2 regions of the Chitinophaga sp. G7 BAM 1005 genome follow, and region 1 is predicted to be linked to the other one. Evidence: riboswitches for the same ligand, from Rfam matches in the RefSeq annotation. Region 1 holds a riboswitch; the other holds the start of a gene.

Region 1 (5,630 bases):
ACATCAATGATACGCTGGAGGTTTTCCCACTGACCACGGAAATCCGGGATCAGGGTTTCCATCGTTGTTTCCGGGTTCAATGCCCTTACAGCATTGATGGTATTGGCCCAGATGATGGAACCGCCGTCTTTCAGTTCATCCCTGTCTACAGAGGTGATAACGGCATGTTTTACTTTCATCAGGTAAATGGCTTCTGCCACACGCTGTGGTTCATCAAAGTCCACTGCTTCCGGACGCCCGGTGGCAACGGCGCAAAAACCGCAGCTGCGGGTACAGATATTTCCCAGGATCATGAAAGTAGCGGTACCGGCGCCCCAGCACTCGCCCATATTGGGACAGTTACCACTTTCGCAGATCGTATGTAATTTATGGGTATCTACCAGGTTTCTAACCTGTTTATAGTTCTCGCCTATGGGTAATTTAACGCGCAGCCAGTCTGGCTTTTTTACTCTTGTTGTAGCCGGTTCGGCGGCTATTACGGGTAGTTCTTGCATCGCTTATTCCTTTCTTTAGAAGAGCAAAGTTAATACTTATCTCTTATTCCAGCGCTTCCCGAATTGGATGCTGACATATGCATTAAAAAAGAACTGTTTATTTTGGTCAACGCCATCCACTGCCACCATAATAGGGATCTTTTTGGTGTAGTATTCACCGTTTACTCCTATTTCCAGGGCGCTCACTACCTCGTTAAAGTGGGCCCAGTCGAACCGCATGCCCAATTTGGCGTGTAAACCCGGTACCACACTAAGATTGCTCCAGCCTTTTCCAAAACCGCCGGCGCCGTTGATCTGTTCCTTGTGCAGGAATAGGTCCGCCGTTTCCGGGGTGTATTTGATATCCACATTCTCGCCGTTTTCATTCTGCACATTCAGGTAATAAGGTTTCACCAGCCCCAGGGATACGCCGCCGTAATAGATAGCGTCTACTTCTACCCCGTTTTTATTGGCTTTGCCGCCGATCAGGTACCGCTGACCCACACCCAGCTTAGCCTGGTAGAAATTATTCTGTTTACCATATATAAAAGGACGCTGGGTAAAAGCGTAACCGCTGCTGATCTTTACTTCCTTGTTACTTTTCTTCTCTCCAAACTCAAACTGGAAATAATTCACTTTTTTCCTCGTTTTCCGGTATCCCAGTTCCGCAAAGCCAGACCATCCGTCGGTATTCAACCGGGCTCCCGCAGAAAAGTCGCGCTGGAAAACATTTTCCCCCTCTTCCTGTTCACGGAAAATGGAGATCTTCTTCAGCTTACGCTGTTCCTTGTCACTTTTCTTCGTGCTTTGCTGCTGCCGTGAGGTAGATTGCGCAAATAAGCCGCCGGATATTGTTGCTAAAAACAGGATTAAGTATATTTTTTTCACAGTGGGCTATTATTATAATAAATAAACGCTTGAACAAAGGTATTGTTATGTATATATTACAAACGTAGCTAATTTTTTTTTAGTTTACCAGGGCCTTCACTGCCAGGGGATACACTTATAATAAAAATACATTTAATTTTACGGATTGATCATTTAAAAAGATATCATGCAAACAGCATCTATTATCTATACCGGCGAACTTCGTACAACCGCCACCCATCTGCAATCAGGCACTGTTATCGATACCGATGCACCTGTTGATAACCGGGGCAGGGGAGAAAGATTTTCCCCTACTGATCTGGTGGCCACCGCCCTCGGTTCCTGCATGCTCAGCATCATGGGCATCAAGGCGCTGGATAATAACTGGGCTATTGAAGGCACCAAAGTAAGCGTTCAGAAAATAATGGGGTCGGATCCCCGCCGTATTACCGGCGTAACCATCGTGTTTGATTTCCCCGCAGGCCACACCCTCGGTGAAAAGGAAAAAACTATCCTGGAAAGAGCGGCACTCACCTGCCCTGTGGCAAAGAGCGTGCATCCGGATATTGTACAGGATGTGACTTTTAACTGGTAGTACCGCCTTCGGCGGTTGTAAATTGTCTTGGAGCAGGATTACGCTGATTATACTGATTAGCTTGATTTTTACTTTCTGGATTTTTAGATTTTAAAAAGATTAGGGGAGATAAAAGTGGATATATCCGCTTCTATCTCCCCTAATCTTTTTAAAATCCAAAATAATCAAATCCCTAAATCAGTATAATCAGCGTAATCCTGCTCCAAGACAATTTAAAATTGCCGAAGGCGATCCCTTACCCGCCCGCGAGGATCTTCACTCCTATCGCACATTGCAGGCACTTTTTCTCGTCACAGTAGTGTTGCTTCAGCTGCAATAATGCCTGTGATTCCATCGCGCTTTCCTGCGTAACGCCCAACTGGCTCCAGCTGCCGGTGATGTGGTTCTTTTCCGGCGGTAGCTGTTGCAGGAAATGCAAAGCCTTTTCCTGGTAATATTTCCCGTGCTTATCCTGTCCGTACAGGAACAGCAAAGGCAACACGGTGTTGATCAGGATGCCCTGCACGGCCTGTTTCCCCGGCCGCTGCGTACGGTTTACGGGATGCCCGAAACGGTAATGCGTATGCCAGTACGCCGATGGCTGTACGAAGAACAACTGTTCCAGCGCCGTTATGTCGGGGGCGTCCAGGATCCGGGAAAAAAGATGAGGGGATTGCTGCAAAAGCGCCGCGAAGGTAGCCAGTCGCATGGTAGGGAAGGCGGCAGGCCGCATCCGCAGCCAGTTCCATTGATGGCCAGCCATAGGGCTTAGCCGGAACTTGTGTTGCAGGTGCCCATAAACATCCTGTAACTGTAACGCATATCCGTCTGTTTGCGGCGCTTCCAGCATCCCGGCCTGACCGAACAGCAGGGCCTCCAGCTGGAGCAGCAGGTGCCGGTACCGCATCAGCATTTTATAGGGCAGCGACTGCGCCACCTGCAGGAACGACAGGGCATTTACGGGCGTGCCATAGCTTTGCGCCACCGCCCAGTAACACACTTCTTCCCAGTTGTAACGATTGTGCTGCAGCCACGCCCGCAGGCTGCCGATCTTACTTTCCCAGCGCTCCGCCAGCAACCGTTCTTTCCAGCTGAGCCAGATGAGTGGCGGCACCTGGGAGGCATGCGGCGCGCATGGTACAAAGGGCGACAACCGCCGCAGTTCCTCATACCGCTGCAGGAGCAGTTTGGGAATATGCTGCTGCAGTTCCAGGCAGGGCGCCTCCCTGATCCCCACAGCGGGCATGTCATGTACAAACACCACGTGCAGGATGATACGCCCGTATTGGGGATTGTGCTGGTGCCCATGCCGGAACCAGTCGGATGTACGCAGGTGCAACTCCACCTGGCCTACCCACAGGGTAGCTCCGATCCTGATTTTTGCGGCCGAAAAATCCGGCCCGCCATTGTGGTTATGAATACCGGGAAACACCACCTGTACTGATTCTCCGCCGGTAGTAGTCAGATGATCCTGCTTAAATAGCCGGAATGCCCAGATGTGCTGGAACAGCTCTTCTGAGAGCAACGGGTTAACAAACATAAGAGATATGGTTGGGTACAAAATAATATCATCCAAAGGTAATAAAACATCGATTAATAAATAAATTCCAATTCCAATTTGGAAATCTGCTCAAAGTGATATTACCTTTGCGCCAGTTCTTACACATCACTTATCCAGAAAGGCGGAGGGACTTGGCCCTGCGATGCCTTAGCAACCTTTCCTGATTATTATGATCAGGAAAAAGGTGCTAATTCCTGCCCCGGTGCAAATCGGGGAAAGATAAGTTGGCAGAGATAATACTTCACAGATATATATAACTTTCTAAAGGAGCTCTTCCAACAATCGGGAGAGCTTTTTTTATGCCCCCTCCCCACCCCTTTCATGGATTTGTTGTTGTTTAAGTTGATCTTTAATGATATCGTTGCAGTTGGCAATTGTGCACATTGAACATCATTAAAAATAATTTATAACATGAAAACAGCTACACAACTGATTCACAGCATACCGGTAGACGAACTGACAGGCGCCATTTCTGTGCCTATCTATCAAACGTCCACTTTCGTGCAGGAATCGCCCGGCATCAATAAAGGCTTTGAGTTTTCGCGGGCAAACAACCCCACGAGAAAAGTGCTGGAAGACCTTATCTGCAACCTGGAAGAAGGGTTTGCCGGATTTGCGTTTGCCAGTGGCATGTCGGCCATAGATGCGGTGCTGAAGCTGTTAAAAACCGGCGATGAAATCATGGCCGTGGAAGACACTTACGGTGGCATCTTCCAGATCTTTAACCACATGTTTGAACGCTTTGGTATCAAAGTGAATTTTGTAGATACCAGCAATCTCGATAAAGTACTGGCCGCCATCACGCCCAATACAAAGATCATCTGGCTGGAATCCCCTACCAATCCTACTTTGCGCGTTTCTGATATTAAATCTATCAGCAAAATCGCCAAACAACATAATATCCTGCTGGCAGTAGACAATACCTTCAGCACACCATTACTGCAACAGCCGCTAACGCTGGGCGCCGACCTGGTGATCCACAGCGCTTCCAAATACCTTGCAGGACACTGTGATGTTATTGCCGGCCTCGTAGTAGTAAACTCAAAAACACTGGCAGACCAGATCCGGTATAACCAGAATATTTCCGGTAGTATACTCAGCCCGTTTGAAGCATGGCTCACCATACGCGGTATTGAAACATTATACCTGCGCCTGGAAAAACAATGCAGCAACGCCAATGCCATCGCCAACTGGCTGGCCGCACATCCCGCAGTGGATAAAGTATTTTATCCCGGACTGGCCACACATAAAAACCATCATATTGCCCGTAAACAACAAAAAAATTACGGCGCACTGGTCAGCTTTTCCCTGAAAAGCGACAATATCAAAAATGCGATCCGTATCGTAAACGCCACCAAATTATTTAAGCTGGCAGAAAGCTTCGGCGGCGTGAAAAGCATGCTGGCCCATCCGGCCACCATGACGCATCGTACCATTCCGGAAGAATTCCGGAGAAAAACAGGTCTGCAGGACTCCTGCATCCGTTTATCAGTAGGCATCGAAGATGCCGATGACCTGATCAACGACCTGAAACAGGCGCTGGATAAATTAAATCATCCGGCCGGCAAGCAAATTACTGTTTTACAATAAGCCGCTGGCGGTTAGCATATCCCTTTCAATGTTCAGAACCTGATCATCTCTGCACAGCGAAAGACTGACTACTACGGCTGAAAGCTCAAAAAAAAGTATGGAAAACAAGATCATCAATTTAGGCATTTTCGGATTCGGCGTCGTAGGACAAGGACTCTATGAAGTTTTGAACAGAACAAAAGGTATTAATGCACGGATCAAAAAAATCTGTATTAAAGACCCTAATAAATCAAGACCTATCGATAGCAGTTACTTTACGACAGATAAAAATGAAATCCTCGAAGATCCTACCATTGACGTAGTAGTAGAACTGATCAATGACACCGAAGCAGCTTTTGAAATAGTGAGCAAAGCGCTCCGCAACGGTAAAGCCGTAGTAAGCGCCAGCAAACGTATGATCGCTGAAAACCTGCCCGCGCTATACCAGCTGCAGGCAGAAAACAAAGTGCCATTCCTGTATGAAGCGTCCAGCTGTGCAAGTATTCCCATTATCCGCAACCTGGAAGAATATTATGACAACGACCTGCTCAATGCCGTGGAAGGTATCTGTAACGGATCTACGAAT
Region 2 (5,630 bases), 1.7 Mb from region 1:
CGTTGGCAATAACGAGGGCATATTCTTTTTGCTTCAGGTTATTGTGGCTTTCGGTGGCGTCTTTTATAAACTTGTTATAGGCGGCCTGGATCTTTGACAGTTGATCTTTTGAAAAGGCTTTGCCATCCTTCGGTGCGTCGTATTGAACGATTTTCACCTGTTGGCTGGTTTGCTGTACCTGCGATTTATTGCTGATCGCATCCTTGATGCGGCCCAGTAATTTCTTGCGGCCTTTGGCAGTAGCTGTTTCTGTGGTAACAATCGTATCGGCCTTTATATTAGGCGCCGGTACCTTGATATCGCCCAGTTGCTGCAGGGGGAGGGGCTGGGCGGCAGTGTCCCATACCTGCGACAGTTGCAGCAATGAATCTACGTATAGCCGTGTCTGTAGGAACAGCTGCGACTTCCTTGCTTTGTCGGCCAGCAGCGCATGCAGCTGCTTCTCATTTTTGGCGGAGTTCATGGCGCTGTCCAGGTGCGCAGTAATGCTGCTCAACTGACCCACATAGGCATTCAGGTAATGCTTGTCGTAGGTAAGCGTATATACACGGAAGTTGTTATCTGCTGCATACAGCAGCTGTACTGCCTGGTCAATATGGCCTACATCTGTTTTAGTAGCTATCAGGTCTTTAACTACTATGCTTAACTGTGCTGACTCTTTCTTTCTTAAAGAGATGATCATAAAAAAGGTCATCAGAACAATCACCATTATCGTTAACACAGCATAACGTACAAAGGTCTTTTTTTCTTGGGTTGTATACATTGTTACATATGATTGGGACGTTGGCGTGGTGGCTAAACCAGGACGAAAATAAATGATTTTATATTCCGTAACCAATAGATAATCAATGAAAAACAAAAAGAATAGGTATGTATTTTCTGCTGAGCCCCCTATGTATAAATATATTTCATACATTATATTTTTTTACTTATTAAAACTTTCATATACGGCCGGGCTTCAAGGTTTAAATATTGGTATATAAAATATAGGTTATATTTTGGAGAGAAGATAAAGTTCCCTTTTCCTTTTGTATTATTGCTCCTGTAATACCTGCTTTGATGAAAAACTGCTTTCTTACCGGCCTGCTGCTCCTGGTGTTATCCTGTACTTTTGGTCAACCTGCTTCGCCGGACCTGCGTTACAAGTTTTACAAGGGAACCAGCGTTTTGCAGGACAGGATCTTTTACCTGTTCACATTGCTGGAGCGTGTGCCCAGGCTGCCGCAGTTAATGAATAAAGACAGCACGCTTACCACATTGCGGAACACCTACGCACAGCGTGTAGCCCATCCCGTGAGTAGCGGTGATCTTACCGCTTCTTTGCAGTTTAGCGGCAGCGCCATTAATGAAGTGAGTGGAGCCTTTCTTACATTATTGCAGCAGCACCCAAAGGAGATGGAACGCCTGTTAAGCGAAATGCGTGGCAGTGGCCTGTTCCAGCTATACGCCGGGAAAACTGACGCCACATTCCTCTCTCTTGCCTGGAAGGACGCCGCCGATGGCGTAAACTATATCCTTAATGCCTATACGAATGGAAAAGGACTCCGCTACCCCGTGATTGACTCTGCCACTTATTATGTATTATCGCCCGCCTACAGGGCAATGGTGGAACGTGTAATGGAACAGGCTGCGGAAAAAAAGCCGGACATATTCTTCCAGCCGTCGCTGCAGGTGGCACTGGGCTTACTGGAGCTGAACCGCCGCGATGAAGCCGTGCGCTATGAACCATTATCCGGTATCAACGAAGAAGCTTATAGACAAATAAAGAAAACAGACTGGAACAAATATCCATACACCGCCATGCTTATTTTGGGGGCAAGCCCGGTGGCAAAGGAAACAATAAGCGAAACCGGTAAAAGCCGCTGCCGCACCGGGGCAGAATTGTACCGCAAAGGAATGGCCCCCTTCATTATTGTATCCGGTGGGCATGTAAGGCCCGTGGGCACCCAATATTCCGAAGCGGTGGAAATGAGGAAATACCTGGTAAATGAGTTAAAGATCCCGGCCTCGGCAGTAATGGTAGACCCTTATGCCCGCCACACCACTACCAACGTGCGTAATGCTGTGAGGATTGTGTGGCGGAGCGGTATACCGGCCAATAAAAGGATGATGTGCGTATCTGATGCTATGCACGTCGCCTATGTGAACAGCCCGATGTTTACCCAACGCTGTACAACAGAGCTGGGATACATGCCTGCGGCAGATATCAAACAAGCGGACCTTTACTTTTTGTCGTTCCTGCCGGACCTCCGGTCGCTGCAGGTCAATGTTTTTGATCCGTTAGACCCCTGAAATAAAATATTCTGTTCACTCATTCGTCATCATATAAACACATCCTCATTTTATGTCTGACTCTTCTATCCAGCCCTTATATACAATCCTCGGTGCAGGAGGTATTATTGCCAATGAACTGGCTGCCGAACTGGTGCGCCACAACAAACCGGTACGTCTCGTGAGCCGCTCGCCTAAATCCATTGAAGGCATTACCGACCTGGTACCGGCCGATATTACGGATGCCGCGCAAACAAAGAAAGCCGTGAAAGGCAGCGCCGTGGTATTTCTTACTGCCGGTCTCAAATATGATATCAAGGTATGGTCCGATGCGTGGCCCAGGATTATGACCAATGTAATTAATGCCTGCAAAGAAGCCGGTGCAAAACTTATCTTCTTTGATAACGTATATTCTTACGGGTTAGTAAACGGCCCGATGAAAGAAGATACGCCGTATCATCCGTCCAGTAAAAAAGGAACAGTCCGCGCGGCTATTGCCACCCAGCTGATGAACGAGGTGAAGGCCGGTAACCTCACCGCCACCATTGCAAGGGCAGCCGACTTCTACGGACCCGGCGCCGATAAAACCGGTTTCCTCAACCTGCTGGTCATCGATAAGTTCAGGAAAAACAGCAATGCCATGTGGCTCGGAAAAGACGATCAGACACACAGCTACACCTTCACACAAGATGCCGCCAAAGGATTGTACCTGCTTTCCCAGGACGATACTTCCTGGAACCAGGTGTGGCATCTCCCCACCGCCAACCCGGCGCCCGATGGCAACGGGTACATAAATATTATTGCTACTCAAATGGGCGTGAAGCCTAAATATATGAAGCTGGGGGGCTTTATGCTTACCCTCTCCGGGCTGTTTGATACCACAATCCGGGAAATAAAGGAAATGCTGTACCAGAATAACCATCCTTATATTTTCGACGCTACAAAGTTTGAGCAGCACTTTAAAGTGAAACCTACTTCTTATGAAGAAGGCATCCGCTTAACACTCGCACATAAATAATAGTCTACTGATTTTGTAGGAAAATAAATTTGGAAGTTATTTTTTCTGCCTTATCTTTGCACCAGTTCTTTAAATAGCTTATCAAGAAAGGAGGAGGGACATGGCCCGACGATACCTTAGCAACCATCACTGTGCAAACAGTGAAAGGTGCTGCATCCATCCCGGTTTACGAACCAGGAAAGATAAGTCAGATCAATAGTTTTACTTTATATTATTCTTCCGATAATAAGAAAACTCATCTGGCTCCCAGGTGAGTTTTTTTTATGCTCCCACCTTTTTGATATGCTCATTTAACGGACCTGTTTAATCAATTTTCATCAAACTAAAAATCAAACAAAGATGAGCACTATCACTGAACTGATCCATTCTATTCCCGTAGATCCGCAAACAGGCGCTATTGCCGTGCCTATTTATCAAACCTCTACTTTTGTACAGGACGCGCCCGGCCTAAATAAAGGATACGATTACGCCCGCTCCAATAATCCTACCCGCGAAACCGCAGAAAAGATCATTGCGAAGCTGGAAGGCGGCGCTACCGCATCTGCCTTTGCCAGCGGTCTGGCAGTGATTGACGCCGTGATAAAACTCCTGAAATCGGGTGATGAAATTGTGGCGGTAGATGATATTTACGGAGGCGCGTTCCGGTTATTCAATAAAGTATATGAGAAGTTTGGCATCAAAGTAAACTATGTGGATACTTCCGATACACAGGCGGTGTTCAATACCATTACACCGGCCACGCGCCTGATCTGGCTGGAAACGCCTACTAATCCAACGTTGAAGATTTCAGACATTGCCGCCATTGGCCGCATTGCAAAAGCACATAACTGTTTGTTTTGTGTAGATAATACCTTTGCCTCCCCTGTGTTGCAAAAGCCACTGCAGCTGGGCGCCGACCTGGTGATCCACAGCGCTACCAAATACCTGGGTGGCCACAGCGATCTGATTGCAGGCGTAGTAGTGGCTAAAACATTACAACTGGGAGAGGAGATCAAATTTTATCAGAATGCCTGCGGCGCTATTCTTTCGCCGTTCGACAGCTTCCTGCTGATACGTGGTATTGAAACATTACATCTGCGTATTAAGCAGCATGGTATTAATGCGCAGGCGCTGGCAGAATACCTGGAGAAACATCCGGCAGTGGATAAAGTGTTTTACCCGGGACTGCCATCACATCCGGGACATGAGCTGGCAAAGCAACAGAGTAAAGGGTTTGGCGGGATTATATCTTTTACATTGAAAGACGACAGGGCGGAAGCAGCAACTGCTTTTGTTACATCCACACATTATTTTAAACTGGCCGAAAGCCTGGGCGGTATCAAAAGTTTGTTGTGTCACCCCGCAGCCATGACCCATAAATCCATTCCTGCAGAAAAGAGAAGGGCAGCAGGCGTGAGCGATAGCCTGATCCGTTTATCCGTAGGACTGGAAGAAACAGCCGACTTGCTGGCCGACCTGGAACAGGCGTTTACGAAACTGCCGGCGCCCGCCCTCGCAGAAAACGTGTTGTCAGCATAGCGGCTACATTGTCTCCCGTTGCATTGAGGATCGTAGCCAGCGGATCTACCAGCGTGCCTATAATCATCAGCGGCGGGAGCGCTTCTATGGGGAAGCCGTAAATGCTCATCACCAGCAGCTCGCCGATGTAGCCGCCATTAGGAATACCGCCTTCCACGATGCTGGCTATAACGGTAACGCCTAGTGCCATTAAAATTACTGCTACACCATCGAAGCCCCTTCCGAACATGGCAAATACCACCGCCATTTTTATGATGGAAGAAATGCTGGAGCCGTCTTTATGCAGCGTAGCGCCCAGTGGCACTACCACATTACCGATATCGCGTGGTACGCCCATCCGTTCTACCGCCTGGAGATTAGCCGGAATAGTAGCGATGCTGCTGCCGGTACCAACTGCAGTAAGGGTGGGGATAATATTATTCTTCCAGAAAATTTTTATACCTGGTATACCACCGGCAACAAATGCATACGCGCTGAAGCCAACGATAAAATACACGATGCCAAAACCATAATAAATACCGAGGGAGTGCGCGTAGGCGCCAAACAATTGTGGCCCTACAGTGCCCACCTGGTAAGCGAAGTAGGCGCCCAGTCCGACAGGGCCTAATTTCATGATGAGCGTCAGGATATCTTTCATCACCTCGTTACCCGATTGCAGAAAGCCGCGGAAAGCAGCGCCTTTTTCACCGGTACGCATGGCGGCAAAACCAACAAGCCCGGAGAAGATGAGGAACGGCAGCATATTTTTACGTGACAGCAACTCGTAAAATTCATTCACGGTGAGCAGTCGTACCAGCTGTTCTCCCCAGTTACCTGGTTGTTC

The links. A riboswitch is a leader RNA that binds a small molecule or an ion and turns the genes downstream of it on or off. The one in region 1 is predicted to bind S-adenosylmethionine.
Region 2: it holds a riboswitch for S-adenosylmethionine, as region 1 does, so the genes downstream of both, ACMXI2_RS10035 (trans-sulfuration enzyme family protein) here and ACMXI2_RS03275 (trans-sulfuration enzyme family protein) in region 1, are expected to answer to the same signal.

Annotation. Positions count from the first base shown of each region.
Region 1 covers NZ_CP181478.1:820,299-825,928, reverse strand. Annotated here, with positions in the region: gene lipA (lipoyl synthase) at 1-494, opposite strand, end outside; gene ACMXI2_RS03290 (hypothetical protein) at 531-1,361, opposite strand; gene ACMXI2_RS03285 (OsmC family protein) at 1,528-1,935, shown strand; gene ACMXI2_RS03280 (DUF2851 family protein) at 2,171-3,454, opposite strand; SAM riboswitch class I at 3,582-3,701, shown strand; gene ACMXI2_RS03275 (trans-sulfuration enzyme family protein) at 3,887-5,065, shown strand; gene ACMXI2_RS03270 (homoserine dehydrogenase) at 5,163-5,630, shown strand, end outside.
Region 2 covers NZ_CP181478.1:2,492,346-2,497,975, forward strand. Annotated here, with positions in the region: gene ACMXI2_RS10020 (ATP-binding protein) at 1-763, opposite strand, end outside; gene ACMXI2_RS10025 (YdcF family protein) at 1,060-2,292, shown strand; gene ACMXI2_RS10030 (NAD-dependent epimerase/dehydratase family protein) at 2,345-3,289, shown strand; SAM riboswitch class I at 3,365-3,478, shown strand; gene ACMXI2_RS10035 (trans-sulfuration enzyme family protein) at 3,629-4,807, shown strand; gene ACMXI2_RS10040 (dicarboxylate/amino acid:cation symporter) at 4,758-5,630, opposite strand, start outside.